DNA from 3 places in the Leuconostoc sp. DB-1 genome. Region 1 is predicted to be linked to each of the others. Evidence: a T-box and tRNA genes for the amino acid it is inferred to sense, from the RefSeq annotation. Region 1 holds a T-box; the other regions hold tRNA genes.
The links. The T-box of region 1 lies ahead of thrS (threonine--tRNA ligase). A T-box ahead of a tRNA ligase gene usually reads a tRNA of that ligase, here a tRNA-Thr.
Positions count from the first base shown of each region.

Region 2: it has a tRNA-Thr gene. The T-box ahead of thrS (threonine--tRNA ligase) is inferred to sense a tRNA for this amino acid. The anticodon was not compared.
Region 3: it has a tRNA-Thr gene. The T-box ahead of thrS (threonine--tRNA ligase) is inferred to sense a tRNA for this amino acid. The anticodon was not compared.

Region 1 is NZ_JABFNJ010000001.1:398,844-404,360, forward strand. It holds gene HFP47_RS01915 (AI-2E family transporter) at 1-63, shown strand, start outside; gene HFP47_RS01920 (tRNA (cytidine(34)-2'-O)-methyltransferase) at 60-572, shown strand; tRNA gene HFP47_RS01925 (tRNA-Glu) at 645-716, shown strand; partial or broken gene HFP47_RS01930 (DNA translocase FtsK 4TM domain-containing protein) at 872-3,237, shown strand; gene HFP47_RS01935 (hypothetical protein) at 3,316-3,462, shown strand; T-box leader at 3,469-3,686, shown strand; gene thrS (threonine--tRNA ligase) at 3,764-5,517, shown strand, end outside.
Region 2 is NZ_JABFNJ010000001.1:1,583,539-1,589,055, forward strand. It holds gene trpS (tryptophan--tRNA ligase) at 1-667, opposite strand, end outside; gene hflX (GTPase HflX) at 961-2,262, shown strand; tRNA gene HFP47_RS07780 (tRNA-Thr) at 2,292-2,364, opposite strand; tRNA gene HFP47_RS07785 (tRNA-Leu) at 2,440-2,521, opposite strand; gene HFP47_RS07790 (AI-2E family transporter) at 2,612-3,721, opposite strand; gene mutY (A/G-specific adenine glycosylase) at 3,705-4,733, opposite strand; gene HFP47_RS07800 (hypothetical protein) at 4,822-4,965, shown strand; gene HFP47_RS07805 (MDR family MFS transporter) at 5,050-5,517, shown strand, end outside.
Region 3 is NZ_JABFNJ010000001.1:132,752-138,268, forward strand. It holds gene lysS (lysine--tRNA ligase) at 1-1,450, shown strand, start outside; tRNA gene HFP47_RS00660 (tRNA-Asn) at 1,513-1,585, shown strand; tRNA gene HFP47_RS00665 (tRNA-Asn) at 1,692-1,764, shown strand; tRNA gene HFP47_RS00670 (tRNA-Thr) at 1,769-1,841, shown strand; gene HFP47_RS00675 (rRNA large subunit pseudouridine synthase E) at 1,920-2,453, shown strand; gene HFP47_RS00680 (YebC/PmpR family DNA-binding transcriptional regulator) at 2,524-3,240, shown strand; gene hemH (ferrochelatase) at 3,289-4,236, opposite strand; tRNA gene HFP47_RS00690 (tRNA-Glu) at 4,643-4,714, opposite strand; gene HFP47_RS00695 (NCS2 family permease) at 5,049-5,517, shown strand, end outside.

The DNA.
Region 1 (5,517 bases):
ATCTATGATTGGTGGCGTGCAAACTCAGATTTATTTGAAGTAGAGGAAGTAGCTGAAAAATGACGAATCATATTGTTTTATTTGAACCTTTAATGCCTGCTAATACGGGAAATATTGCTCGTACGACTGCTGGAACTGATGCAGTCTTACATTTAATTGAACCGTTGGGGTTTGAACTTGATGACAAACACGTTAAACGTGCCGGGTTAGATTATTGGGATCATGTAAAGTTGGTGAAACACCCAAGCTTGCCTGATTTTCTAGACACTTTAGCAGAAACAGACAACTTATACTTGGTTTCTAAATTTGCTAACCAAGACTATACACAGCCTAATTACGCACAAAATGATACTGACAATTACTTCTTATTTGGAAAAGAAACCACAGGGTTACCAGAAGTATTTATGCGTCAAAATCCGGAGAAGGCTATTCGTATCCCACAGGATGATTCACATGTTCGTTCGTTGAATTTATCGAATACTGTCGCAATTGTGCTTTATGAAGCATTGCGCCAGCAATCTTTTTCAAATTTAGAAACAACTCACACATACGAGCAAGACAAATTGAAATAAACAGTTGACAGATATAAATTTCCCTGATAAACTAATATAGTTGTTTCGTTACAACGAACAAATATTGACCATGGCTCGTTGGTCAAGTGGCTAAGACGCTGCCCTTTCACGGCGGAATCGAGAGTTCGATTCTCTCACGAGCTACTAAAAAGCGCAACTCTGGTTGCGTTTTTTTGTGTTTAAAAATTAAATTTTTGAAATAGAGTTAAGCAAAGCTTAAGAATTTGATGTGAACATTTGTTCGAGTTTCAAAAATGATAAAATAAAGTGTTAGAATGAACTGACTAAGAGGTGGAACTTTGGCGACAAGAAAGACTACACAAAGACGGCGTACAACACGTGGTAAAAATAGTAAAAAAAAGAACCCTTTAGTTCAAAACCTATGCTTCTTGGGTGGTATTGTCTTAGGTATACTAGGTATATTTAAGCTTGGCATATTAGGGGTATTTATTGCTGACATTTTCCGTTTTTTCTTTGGAAACATGTATCTTGTGATTTTAATACCTATGACATTATTTTTAGGGTACTATTTTATTACTCGAAAAACACCCAAAATAGCAACTCATTTTTGGGTTGGCGCTTTTATGATGTTTATTGCTATTGAGACAATTTCATCATTGTTATTTTTTGAATACACACTCAAAAATGCAGATGGATATGTTGGCGAAGTGGTGCGGTTAATTGGTCAAGATTTTGTCAATCAATCAGCAAACACACCGGTTGGCGGTGGTATAATCGGCGCAGCATTATATCATCTACTGTTTATGTTAATGTCTAGCATTGGCACGTGGATTGTAACAATAATCTTATTATTCAGTGGTATTGCAATCTTTTTCCGTATTCCAGCTCGTGACATTGTTCAGCAAGGCGTTGAAAAAGCTCATGAAGGGTTACTCATATTCAGGAAAAACGAGCTAACGAAAAGCCAACCCGACAATCGCTTTTCAAACGTGATAGACACAAGAAAGATATTACTGATTATGGAGATGATCCATTAGGTGTGAGCCGTGATGATAGCTTGTCAACCGATGTTGTCCCTAAAATAGAAAAAGACGTCAATGCACCTAGTGTTCAAGAAAATTTCAATGAGCCTGAAATTAAATGGAATGGTCCTATAGCGCCTCAACCAACAAAAAAGTCTTCCAAAGAACAGGCCGAAAAGACTTCTGTTAGTGATAGCGAAGTTTCTACAGATATGTTGGAAAAAGAAAACCCGGATTACCAGTTACCAACTGCTGACCTATTAACGCAATTAGCGCCTACAGACCAAACAAAAGAGTTTAAAAGTTTAACCGACAAATCGCGTCTTGTCCATGATACGCTGCAAAGCTTTGGTGTTGAGGCGGAAGTAACCAGTGTTTCATTAGGACCTACGGTAACTCAATATGAGTTGAAACCAGGGCAAGGCGTTAAAGTAAATCGAATTGCTAATCTATCGGATGATTTAGCATTGGCATTAGCTGCAAAATCAATACGAATTGAGGCGCCAATCCCCGGTAAACCCTATGTTGGTATAGAGGTTCCTAATGATACTCAGGCAACTGTTGGATTCCGAGACATGATTGAGAATGCGCCATTTGATGATAATCCACTCAATGTGCCACTTGGCCGAGATGTAACAGGAAATATTGTCATGGCAGACTTATCGGCTATGCCTCATTTGCTTATTGCTGGATCTACTGGATCTGGAAAATCAGTAGGGCTTAATGGTATTATTGTATCTATCCTTTTGCGTGCAAAACCTAATGAAGTTAAATTAATGATGGTTGATCCAAAAGTTGTTGAGTTATCTATTTATAACGGGATACCACACTTGCTGACACCAGTTGTTTCGGAGCCCCGTAAAGCAGCGAAGTCTTTGCAAAAAGTTGTTGACGAGATGGAAAATCGTTACAAGCTTTTAGCTCAATTTGGAAAACGTAATATTAGTGAATATAATGCGGCGGTTGAAAAGCAGAATGCTGAAGCTAAGGAAACAGATCAGCCAATTATGCAACCAATGCCATATATTGTTGCTATTGTAGATGAATTCGCTGACCTAATGAGTACGGTGGGTAATGAAATTGAAGTTTCTATCGCGCGCCTTGGTGCTAAAGCTCGTGCAGCCGGTATTCACATGATTTTGGCTACACAGCGACCTGACGTTAAAGTGATTAACGGTACCATAAAAAGTAATATTCCTGGTAGAATTGCTTTTAGAACAGCTTCTGGAATTGATTCACGCACTATTCTGGACAGTAATGGTGCTGAGAAGCTGCTCGGAAAAGGGGATATGATTTTTGCACCGCCCGGTAAGCCGACACAACGTGTTCAAGGTGCATTTATTAGTAACACTGATGTGACTAATATTGTTGAATTTGTTAAGTCACAACAAGAGGTTCAGTATTCCGATGCAATGACTGTTACAGATGAAGAAATTGCTCAAGATAATTCGGAAAATGCTGATGGAAATAGTGATGATGAGTTATTCCAAGAAGCTTTGCAATTTGTTATTGAACAACAAAAAGCCTCAACATCACTGTTACAACGTCGTTTCAGGATTGGTTATAATCGAGCCGCTCGATTAATTGATGATTTGGAAGCAGGCGGTTACATTGGACCAGCAGACGGATCACGGCCAAGACACGTCAATATTTCAGATGGTAGCTCTGGGATAGAAAGTTAGCATTAGTTTCAAACTAAGTAGTATGATTATATTTTTTGAGTATAATTAAATGATTAAGCAAACAGGAGAATAATAAAAATGGCACTTACAAAAAATCAAATTGCTGCACTACAAAATGTTTTTGATAATGGTATTTTAGATCATGATGCCGAGGCATTAGAAGCGCTAAAGATTGTATTAGCAGATTTAAAAAATAATTGCAACACAGCAAAAAAAATGTTATGATGTTTCTCAGAAACATTGATAAGGACAACTCGATTGTCATGTACTTAAAGAGAGTTCATGTTTGGTGAAAATGAGCAGTGCATACATAAGAGACTACCTTTGAGTGGTGATTTAGTAGTTTTAAATGAAAAGTTGCCCGGGTGATACCGTTATATATCATTTGAGAGAAATAGGAATTTTTCCTGTTTTAAACTTGGGTGGTACCGCGGTAAAACGTCCCTTTAGATCTAATAAGGATCTAAAGGGACGTTTTTGTTTTATTAATGTAAAATACTAGAATGGAATTTGAAAGGAAAATAGCATGGCAGAAATCAGTCTTACATTCCCAGATGGCGCTATTAAAAAGTTTGATGAAGGGATTAAGCCAATTGGGGTTGCCGAAAGTATTTCAAAGTCATTGGCAAAGAAGTCAGTGTCAGGAAAAATAAATGGTTCATACATTGGCATGAACGATGTTATTACTGAAAGTGGCGATTTTCAACTAATCACTACATCAGATAGCGAAGCATTAGATCTACTTCGTCACTCAGCATCTCATTTATTAGCACAAGCATTAAAGCGAATTCCAAAATTTGCTAACATTCATTTTGGAGTTGGTCCTTTTATTGAAAATGGCTTCTATTACGACACAGATAATGGGGCTGGCAATCAAGTGTCAATCGAAGATTTCCCTGAAATCGAGGCGATGATGCACAAAATTGTGAAAGAGGATCTACCTATTCTTTCTCGCGAAATCACACGTGATGAAGCATTAGAAATGTTTGCTGATGATCCATATAAAGTTGAGTTAGTAAATGATCTACCAGTCGATGAAAAGATCACAATTGCTGTTCAAGGAGATCATATTGAGCTTGATAAGGGTGGTCTGGTACCATCAACGGGTTGGATTAAGCATTTTAAGCTTACTTCAGTGGCTGGCGCTTACTGGCGTGGAGATTCAAGCAACCCAATGATGCAACGAGTATATGGAACGGCCTTTTGGAAAGCAGCTGACGTTGAAGCAGAAATTGCTCGTCGTGAAGAAGCTAAGGAACGTGATCATCGTGTCATTGGACGTGATCTTGATCTATTCTTTACTAGCCAGGAAGTTGGTTCAGGATTACCAGTTTGGCTGCCAAATGGTGCAACAATTCGTCGCCAAGTTGAAAGATATATTACAGATAAAGAGCTGTCAAATGGCTACCAGCACGTTTACACACCAGTATTGTCTAATTTGAACTTATATAAGACATCTGGTCACTGGGACCATTATCGTGAAGATATGTTCCCACCAATGGATATGGGGGATGGCGAATTTTTGGAATTACGTCCAATGAATTGTCCATCACATATCATGGTATTTAATCATAAGCCACGTTCATACCGTGAATTACCAATGCGTATTGCTGAATTAGGAATGATGCATCGTTATGAAAAATCTGGTGCTTTGACAGGGTTATCTCGTGTTCGTGAGATGACATTGAACGATGGACATACATTCGTTGAACCAGAAAAGTTAGAAGAAGAGTTTAAGTCTATTCTAACAATGATGATGGGTGTCTATCGTGACTTCAACATTAAAGATTATCGTTTCCGTTTGTCTTATCGTGATCCCAAAAATACAGAAAAGTATTTTGATGATGATGAAATGTGGGAAAAGTCACAAAAGCAATTGAAAACAGCAATGGATGATCTCGGTCTTGATTATTTCGAGGCTGAAGGTGAAGCTGCTTTCTATGGTCCAAAGTTAGACGTTCAAACAAAGACTGCCATAGGTAATGAAGAAACATTGTCAACTATCCAATTAGACTTCTTGTTGCCAGAACGATTTGACTTGAAATATATTGGTCGTGATGGTCTGGATAATCATCGTCCAGTGATGTTACATCGTGGTATTGTTGGTACGATGGAACGTTTCACAGCCTACTTGATTGAAATGTACAAGGGTGCTTTCCCAACATGGTTGTCACCTTTACAAGTACAAATCATCCCTGTTAATTTAGGTGCTCATGGTAATTATGCGAACGCTGTACAGCAGAAGTTACAGGATGCTGGATTGCGCGCTAATGTTGAAAC
Region 2 (5,517 bases), 1.2 Mb from region 1:
CCTTTTTCACCAATGTATCCGCATCATCACTCAAGAAAATGCCGTTATTTAATGACTTGGACATTTTTGCATTACCATCTAAACCTGGTAAACGCCCTTGCCCCTTGGGTGGAAAAACACCAACTGGTTCAACTAGGACATCAGACTTATAAGCATTATTGAACGAGCGTACTAATTCACGTGTCTGCTCAAGCATAGGTTCTTGATCATCCCCTACTGGCACCTTTGTTGCTCGGAAAATAGCGATATCAGCTGCTTGTGATACTGGATATGTCAAAAATCCTGCAGGGATTCCCTCATCAAAGCCTTTTTGTTTAATTTCTGACTTAACTGTTGGATTTCTTTGCAACCGAGCGACACTAACCAAGTTCATAAAGTATTCTGTAAGTTCGAATAACCCTTTGATTTGTGATTGTACAAAAATGGTTGTCTTAGCTGGGTCAATACCAACCGCCAAATAGTCCAAGGCTACCTCGGTTAATGATTGACGTATTTTTTCCGGATTACGAGCATTATCTGTAAATGCTTGTGTATCAGCAATCATAACAAATGGCAAGTAATCGCCAGAATTTTGCATGCTCACACGGTTTTTTAACGATCCAATATAATGACCAATATGTAGTTTACCAGTGGGACGATCACCAGTTAAATAAATTTCTTTTGACATGTTCAAAACCTTCTATTAATTAGTTAACTCATTCTATTATACGTTAAATCTAGGAGCAGCGTTGAAGAAATTATCACAAAACAAAGTACGTTATTATTGACATTTTCCTATAAAACTTATACACTATCACTATTAAGAAGAAAGAGGTACGAGAACTTGTTGAACAATTTTTAAGATGTGGTGAATAAAAGCAATAGATTGTTTTTATGCGCTTTTCTTGAGATTGGTCTGCCTTTTTCGTACTAAACACGTAAACTGCCACCGGTCTCGCAAGTTGATTGGAGGCATTTTTTATGCAAGAAAACCCTCGTAAAGTATTTTTAGTTGGCTTAACAACTAATCAGGGAAACCTAGACTACGAATTAGAAGAACTAGCGAACCTAGCAAAAGCAAATAATCTTGAACCCGTTGAAACTTTTACCCAAAAGCTAGAACGACCAAATCCTAGCACTTACTTTGGTAAAGGTAAGGTCGAAGAGTTAGGTGAAGCTGTAAAAACTTATGACGTTGATATGATTGTTGTCAACGATGAATTGACACCTTCTCAAATTCGTAACCTAGAAAAAACAACAGATGCTACTGTTGTCGATCGTACTGGTTTAATTCTCGAAATTTTCGCACAACGAGCCCAGACTAAAGTTGCAAAACTCCAAGTTCAGTTAGCACGTTTACAATATCAATTACCACGCTTACGTACAAGCATGTCAATTTCATTAGATCAACAAACAGGTACAGGTGGCGCAGGTTTCACCTCACGTGGTTCTGGTGAAACAAAGCTAGAACAATCTCGCCAACGTATTACGTCTCAAATGGTTCATGTTCGTCAAGAACTGGCTGATTTAGATAAAAGTGAAAATACGCGTTCAATGCAACGACACGCTAACAACTTACCAAACGTAGCACTGGTTGGCTACACAAACGCTGGAAAGTCTACCTTGATGAATCGTTTGTTGATGCGTTTTGGTGTTGGTGCAGACAATGATGATAGTAAGCAAGTGTTTGAAAAAGATATGCTATTTGCTACGCTAAACACCACAGTTAGACAACTGACTCTTCCTGATAAAAGACAGTTTTTATTAAGTGATACGGTTGGTTTCGTATCCAAGCTACCTCATAACTTAGTTGCTGCTTTCAAATCAACATTACAAGAAGCGGCAAATGCAGATCTAATACTGCACGTGGTGGATGTTTCAGACGAGCATTATAAAGCTATGATGGAAACAACTGAGAAAACATTAACTGAGATTGGTGTTACTGGTAAACCCGTTATTACAGTATATAACAAAGCTGATCGCACTGAGTTGCACTATCCGGACATCTCTGGCGATAACGTGATTACTTTGTCAGCACTAGATACCAATTCTCAAGATGCATTGATTGATCTCATTGTTAAACATATTTTTAACGACAGCGAAGTCGTAACTTTGCATATACCCTTTGATAAAGGAAATGTTGTTGCCCAATTAGCGGCAAAACATAAATTTATAGAAGAACAATATGACGAAACCGGTAGTTGGTTAACCATTGAGCTATCTGAAGTTGAGCGAAACTTATTTCAACAATATATTACGAAAGAAAAAAGCATGAATTCATAGGAATTCATGCTTTTTCTTGAAAGTAATTATGCCGACCGCCGGGCTCAAACCGGCGACCCCCTCATTACTAGTGAGGTGCTCTATCAACTGAGCTAGGTCGGCAAATTAAAGTACTCAGGTACTACAAGTGAATAATACCAGATACCTCAATATATAAATATGGCGGCGGCCATATTATACGGGTGACAGGAATCGAACCTGCACGGATTACTCCACTGGAACCTAAATCCAGCGCGTCTGCCAGTTCCGCCACACCCGCATGTATCACACAACCCTTTAATTCTACTGGAAAAACCTAAATCAGTCAAGAGGGTAATACAACTTAAATCAAAAAAATGTTAAAAAACTGCTATTCTAACGATTCCTTAGTCAATTGACGCATTTCAATGGCAAATTTAACAACAGTTCGAGCAACTGCATACATTGGCACAATCAATATCATGCCAAAAATACCCCAAAGATTACCGGCTACCATCAAAAGAATCATAATTGTTAATGGGTGAATTTGTAATGATTTTCCAATAACATTTGGATAAATAAAGTTTCCATCCAATTGCTGAACAACCATCATCACAATCATTACCAACAACATTTGTTTCCATGATTGTGTACTGGCAACAATCAACGCTGGTATAACCCCAATCCAAGGGCCAATATATGGCACAATGTTAGTAATACCAGCAATCACACCCAGTAACCATGCGTATGGTTCACCAATAATTAAATAACCCACAGCCATGGTCATCCCGACAAACAACATTTCAAGAGCTTGCCCCGATATATATCTTTCAATAGTTTTATCCATTTTAAGTGTCAATTCTTTGACATTATCAGCAAAACGAACCGGAAAAAGCTTCTGGATTGCTGGTAGCAAGCGATCACCATCACTTAGCATATAAAATAAAACGACTGGAATAGTCACGACATTAATCGTGACCGATGTAACCATCGAGACAGCACTGCCTAATGTACCTGCCGTAATAGTTAAAAAAGAAGCCGAGTACTTGCCAACAGCACTCTTTACTTCATCTATATCAATTGACAAATTTAAATTTGATAACCACTTACTTTGTAGTGAATCTGTTACAAAGCGCTGTACGTTTTGTGCAAATTCAGGTAATGCAGTAATTAAATTAGTAATTTCCGCCACTAGAGTTGGTATCAATAAAATCAAGGAACCAGCTATCACGGCTAGGAACAACACAAAAGTAATTATAACAGCCAGTTGATGCGGCATTTTATGCCCTTTAACTGTAATTTTCTTTAAAAGTGTCAAAACAGGTTTCAAAACATAGTACAAAAATCCGGCGACAATCAATGGTACAAAAACCGTGGAAATAAATACTGAAATTGGTTTCATTAGAAAATCAAATCGGGAAACAATCAAAATTAAGAGCGATAGCGCTAATAATTCAATGGTCCAAAAAAATATATTTTTGTATTTAGAATTCGGTATCATATAATTTCTCCAATAATTTATGTTGTACCTTTGGTAAGCTTAATGCCGACCACTCATCAGAACTAAAATATTGTTGATTATCATTCAACATAGCTGTTTCTTGCTTCACTAACCAAATTTCCCATCGACGATGTGTAAAAATATGTGTCACGGGCTTAATATTTAACTGTTGACCCGTAATTGATTCTATACTTTCAATTTGTGTTAGTGGAAATGTCCAAAATCCAGCCAACAAACCGCTATCCGGTCGTTTTTCAAATAATAATTTACCATCTTTTTCAAAAACTGAAGCCATAAACAACTGTTTTACTGGTCGTTGTTTCTTGGTTTTAACAGGGTATTGATCCTCAACACCATCTCGAAAAGCCGCATTAAATTCACGCACCGGTGAATACAAGCTATCGGGATTTTTGGTTGTCATATAACTTGATCCCAAATCCATAATTGCTTGGTTAAAGTCCCCTGGTCTTTCCGGATCAACAATTGGCGCAATAATTTCATAAAATATCTTACGTGATTTTGTATCAGCAATGTCAGCGTCAATTTTAAGTAATCTACTAAAAACACGATATTGGTTGCCATCAACTGCTGGGACTACCTCATTGAAACTTATTGACGCAATAGCTGCCGCTGTATATGGACCCACTCCTGGCAAGCTTTGCAGATCATCACTACTCTCTGGCCATTGCCCATGCAATTCATTGACAACAAATTGCGCCGCCTTTTGTAAGTTTCGCGCTCTCGAGTAGTAGCCTAAACCCTCCCATAATTTGAGCACAACATCCTCTGGTGCGGTCGCTAAATCACCAACCGTTGGTAACGATGTCATAAAGCGATCAAAATACGGAATAACTGTATCTACGCGTGTCTGTTGCAGCATAATTTCCGAAACTAAAACGCGATAAGGATCATGATTGACACGCCATGGCAAGTGCACTCGCCCTTCTTTATCATACCAATTGAGCAATGTTTTACGAAATTCTTTAATTGTTTGTTCATTCCAAGTTTCCATAATATATATTGTAACACTTGTAATCGTATAGATTTTGCCGTATAATTATTATTTGTATGAAATCATTGAATAAAAAAGGAGCACAATCATGGTATTAAAGAAGCCACTTAACTCATTTGCACGTGCCCGCAAAGTTAGTCATAGCGCTGCTAAGAAACAACGTCAAGCTGCTATCGCAAAATTGCAACAATGGGCAAAAGGTAAGTCAGAAGAATTACCTTCTACAAAGTAATTTTATTGACTACTTAAAACCAGTATTTATACTGGTTTTTTGTTTGCATTTTTATGAATAAAAACCATGAAAGGTAGGATACTGTTGAATATAACACAAAAGCAAAAAACAATCTTAATCATATTAGTTATCGGCACCTTTTTAGGCTTTTTGAATCAAACATTAATGAATGTTGCCTTGCCAGATATCATGCGTGAATTTCATATTTCCACAGACTTGGGTCAATGGATGACAAATGGCTACATGTTAGTCAATGGTGTGATGGTTCCGTTAACAGCTTTTCTGATTCAACGCCTAACAACACGTACACTATACTTGACCGCCGCTGGACTATTCGCCGTCGGAACAGTAACTGCTGGATTTGCGCCAACATTTGATGTCCTCATTATCGGGCGTATGATTCAAGCAATGGGCGCCGGTGTATTCGGCCCTTTAATGAACGTCGTTGTCATGAACTTGTTTTCGCCCAATGAACGCGGATCTGCAATGGGAACAATCGGTTTGGCGCTTAATTTCGCCCCTGCTTTGGGTCCCAGCTTGTCGGGATTAGTC
Region 3 (5,517 bases), 270 kb from region 1:
GCGTCGACAAAAGTTGGCAACAATCGTTAGTGATTTACACTTAGACCCATTCGGTAAGCGATTTGAACGTACAGCAAAAGCGCAAGAACTGCATAATCTATATGATGCCAGCTCTTTAGAAGAGTTAGAGAATGCAAAACATGAAGTTGTTATTGCAGGTCGTATGGTTGCAAAGCGTGGCGCAGGTAAAGTTATTTTCGCTGATTTTCGTGATGTTTCTGGAAAAATTCAGGTTTATGCAAGACGTGATGATTTAGCAGATAATTATCCGATTATTAAAAGAGCAGATTTGGGTGACTTCCTTGGAATCAAGGGAATTATGATGAAGACTGAAGCTGGTGAATTAACAGTTTTGGCTACAGAATTAACACATTTATCTAAGGCTCTTCGTCCAATGCCTGATAAGTTCCATGGTATTTCTGATGTTGAAACACGGTATCGTAAGCGTTACTTGGATTTGATTGCCAATGAAGATTCTTTCAAAAAGTTCCAAGAACGCTCACATATCATTTCTGCTATTCGTGCATATATGGATAGAAATGATTTCCTTGAGGTTGAAACGCCAATTTTGCAAACTGAAGCCGGTGGTGCTGCAGCCCGTCCATTTATCACACATCATAATGCTTTGAATATTGATATGTACATGCGTATCGCAACAGAATTGTACTTAAAGCGTTTGGTTGTGGGTGGCATGGAACGTGTATATGAAATTGGCCGTATTTTCCGTAATGAGGGTATGGATCCAAAGCACAATCCTGAGTTTACAACAATGGAGTCATATGCAGCTTATATGGACTTTACAGATGTTATGGACGAAACTGAAGGTATTTTCAAAGCTGCCGCTTCTGTCGTCTCAGATGACTTGAAAATTACTTATCAGGGAACTGAAATTGATCTTGGTACAAAGTTTGCGCGCAAGCATTTAGTTGACTTGATTAAAGAACAAACTGGTATTGATTTTTGGCAGGAAATGTCTGTTGAGGATGCGCAAAAATTAGCAGATGATAAGCATGTTAAGTATGAAAAATACTGGGGTGTTGGTCACATTATCAACGCATTCTTTGAAGAGTTCGTTGAGGACACTTTGGTACAGCCAACATTTGTTTATGGACATCCAGTTGAAGTGTCACCACTCGCTAAGAAAAATACTGATGATCCTCGTTTTACTGATCGTTTTGAATTGTTTATTATGGGTAGCGAGTATGCGAATGCCTTTACTGAGTTAAACGATCCTATTGACCAACGTGCACGTTTTGAGGCTCAAGCGGCTGAACGTGAGAATGGTAATGACGAAGCTGAAGGTATTGATGAAGACTTCATAGAAGCTTTGGAATATGGTATGCCACCTACAGGTGGACTTGGTGTTGGTATTGATCGTTTGGTCATGTTATTGACTGATTCTGACACAATTCGTGACGTTGTGTTGTTCCCAACAATGCGTCCAGAATAATAAATCATTGACAAGTCGTTACACAATTAGTTATAATAATATAGTTGTGTTAGCGACATCATTCCGACTTAGCTCAGTTGGTAGAGCACCTGACTGTTAATCAGGTTGTCGCCGGTTCGAGCCCGGCAGTCGGAGTTTTATGAGAAGCAAATCATCTTGATTTGCTTCTTTTTTATGTGATAAACTGTTGACAGATTTTCTCACTCATGGCATAATAATATAGTTGTGTTAGCAACGTCATTCCGACTTAGCTCAGTTGGTAGAGCACCTGACTGTTAATCAGGTTGTCGCCGGTTCGAGCCCGGCAGTCGGAGTTTCGCCGACGTAGCTCAGTTGGTAGAGCACGGGTATCGTAAACCTGGGGTCGGAGGTTCGAATCCTCTCGTCGGCACTATTATGCATATCTTGCAAAGCAAATCATCTGAGGTTTGCTTATTTTTTTACAATGAAAAGGACGCAATTGAAAAACATGATTGTACTATTCAATAAACCGTACAATGTTTTAACTAAGTTTACTGATGCTGAAGGGCGACCAACTTTGGCTGACTACATTGATATTCCACGGGTTTATGCCGCTGGTCGTTTGGACATGGACAGTGAGGGCCTATTATTGCTGACTGATAGCGGTAAACTGAATCATGAATTGACTGATCCTGATAATAAAGCCTATAAAACTTATGTTGTTCAAGTAGAAGGGGTCCCAACAAAGTCACAACTAAAGCAACTTGAGCAAGGTGTGGCGTTAAAAGATGGGTTAACTTTACCAGCTAAAGTCAAACGTATTCCTTATCCAAAATGGTTATGGGAACGAGAGAAGCCAATCCGTATTCGTAAAAACCAGCCAACGAGTTTTATTCAATTAAAAATAAAAGAGGGCCGTAATCGGCAAGTACGCCGTATGACAGCAGCTGTTGGTATTCCAACGCTACGCTTGATACGGACACATATTGGTGAATATCATATTGCCGACTTAAAACCAGGACAATATCGAATTGTGAAGTAATGATTTTGTGGTGCAAAAGCATCATAAACGGTTATAATAGTAAAAGATGTAAATTAAAAGAGGTGACCTCATGGGACGTAAATGGGAAAACATTAAAATGAAGAAGGCGCAGACTGATGGTGCTGCCGCTAAAGTTAACAGTAAGTATGGCATTGAAATTTATGCTGCAGCGAAGCAAGGTGGCAGTCCAGACCCTGAGGCTAATTCAACATTAAAGTTTGTTATTGAACGTGCTAAGCAAGCACAAGTGCCAAAGCACGTTATTGAACGTGCCATTGAAAAGGCAAAGGGTTCAGGGGATGAAACCTTTATCGAGGGACGTTACGAGGGATTTGGACCAAACGGTTCATTGATTATTGTAGATACGTTGACATCAAACGTTAATCGTACAGCTACAAATGTGCGCACAGCTTTCAATAAAAATGGTGGAACTTACGGTGCTGCTGGCTCTGTTAGTTATTTATTCGATGAAACAGGCGTGATTGTTTTTGAGGGTGAAGATGCCGATGCTACGTTGGAAACACTGCTAGACGCTGAAGTTGATGTTCGTGACGCCGAACAACAAGATGATCATATTGTTGTTTATACAGAACCAACTGCTTTGCATCAAGCAATTGCTGCTCTGCGTGAAAGTGGTGTGAGCGATTTCTCAACTACGGAAATCAGCATGTTGCCACAATCAGAAATGACACTGGCAGGCGAAGACTTAGAAATTTTCGAAAAGTTAATTGATGTATTAGAATCTGACGATGATGTTCAAAAAGTTTATCATAACGTTGAATTATAATAATAAATAAAAAACGCAATGGCATTCATTGCGTTTTTTATTTGTGAATTAATTTTGTGCAAAATGCCGATTCGCAAGAGAAGCAATATATTTGGAAAAATCAATATGTTCATTAAAAGGTTGGACAACATCAAAGACTTCGCCACCTGCCTGTTTGAAAATATCATGATTTTCAACGTGAATTTCTTCGATGGTTTCCAAGCAGTCGGCTACAAATGCTGGAGTTGCTACTAGGACACGTTTGATACCTTGGCTGGGCAGTGACCTTAGTGTGTCACTTAAGTATGGTTTGACCCACTCAGTTGGCCCAAATCGTGATTGGAAAACCTGGTGAGTATTATCAGGTGTTAACGGCCCAACGCGCTCTAAAACGCCTTGTGTGGTTGCTGTACAGTGGTCAACATAAGGGTCACCACGACGAACATATGATTCGGGAACACCATGATAACTAATGATTAAACGATCATAATCGTTTTTAGCCCACGCCTCGCGAATGTCTCTAGCTAATAAATCCAAATAGGCTTCATCGTTGTAAAATGACTTAACAATGTTAATGTTTTTGTCGGCCTTACGGACTTGGTCAATGACTGATTGTGTTGATGTAACAGAATATTGGGGAAACAGTGGCAATACAACAATGTCGTCAGCGTCCGCCAGACGCATTTCTTTCAGTGTTTCTGCAATGTTAGGCTTACGATAAGTCATTGCACAACGAACAATCCAGTTTGGTTGTAATTGCTGTACTTGCTCAACTTGTTTTTTCGCATAGACCATTAATGGCGAACCGTCTTTTCGCCAAATTTTTTGGTAAAGTTCAGCTGATTTAAACGATCTCTTAGGCAAAATTTTACCTCTTAAAATGGGTTGCCAGAGTAGTCTGGGCATTTGAATAACGTTGGTATCTGATAGAAACTCTTTTAAATATGCTTTCACATCATCTGGATGTGGGGAGTCAGGGGTGCCTAGGTTGACTAATAATAGACCTTTTTTATTCATATGGAAGCGATCCTTATCTAGTTTAATATTTAATACTATAACTCAATTTTTGACTAAAATGTATGTCGAAAAGCTAAAAATTGTGATAAGGATAACTATTGTCCTTTTATTTAGAAATTATTTTTGCTTACAAAAATAATTCGAATTTGTTAATAAATACTATAATTTTTTCTCGGATTGTTTGCTCTGACATTATAGTATGTCGAGACTATGTTTTTTAAGCCTTAAATCATCAGCACAGTTTATTTTGAAAATTGAAATAATTTCCATAACAATAGAATTAGGATTGAGTAATGTCAGCATATTCGTCGTGGAGAAAAAAGCCTGACAACGTCTAAAATAAAAGGAATTGTTGATTATTTAAGAAGAGATAATAAAAAGCCGCAACCGGAGTTGCGACTTGATATAGCTCGTGAGAGAATCGAACTCTCGATTCCGCCGTGAAAGGGCAGCGTCTTAGCCACTTGACCAACGAGCCATGGTCAATAATGTTAATCTGTATCAGATGACTATAATATAATATCAAGTTTTTAAGTAGTCGTCAAGTTATTTATAAGTATTTTTGGACAAGTAATTATTATCATTTCAGTTTAAGCACTTGTCTTCTTTGGATATCAATGCTAGACTATTCTATGTGAAATTTAGCTGATATAGTATCGAATAATGGTCGATTGTTTCTAGCCAGCACCCATGCTGGAACTATCATAAACATGTTATTTAATTGATAGCCACTCGTGCGTCAATTTTTTATTTTCCATTGATGTATTCATACAAATAGGCTGATGAGTTACATAATTGTATAGGAGAGAATAATGGAAAAATTATTTCAATTGAAAGAAAATAAAACCACTGTCCGTCGTGAAATCATTGCTGGGATTACGACATTTGTATCAATGGCCTATATTTTCTTTTTGAACCCTCAAATTCTAGGGCAAGCTGGTGTGCCAACACAAGCCGTATTTTTAGCGGCTATTCTAGTAGCAGTTTTTGGTACATTGTTTATGGGCTTGTTTGCTAATGTACCGTTTGCTTTGGCACCAGGTATCGGCATGCAAGCATACTTCACGTATACTATCGTGTTTGGCTTCGGATTTACCTGGCAGCAAGCATTGGCTATCGTATTTTTAGTTGGTGTAGTGGATATTGTCATTACGTTGACACATGGTCGCCGTGCAATTGTTAAGGGTATTCCAACTGAATTAAAAGCGGCTATTGGTGGTGGAATTGGGTTGTTCGTTACTTATATAGGGTTGAAAAACGCCGGTTTTATCAATTTTATTG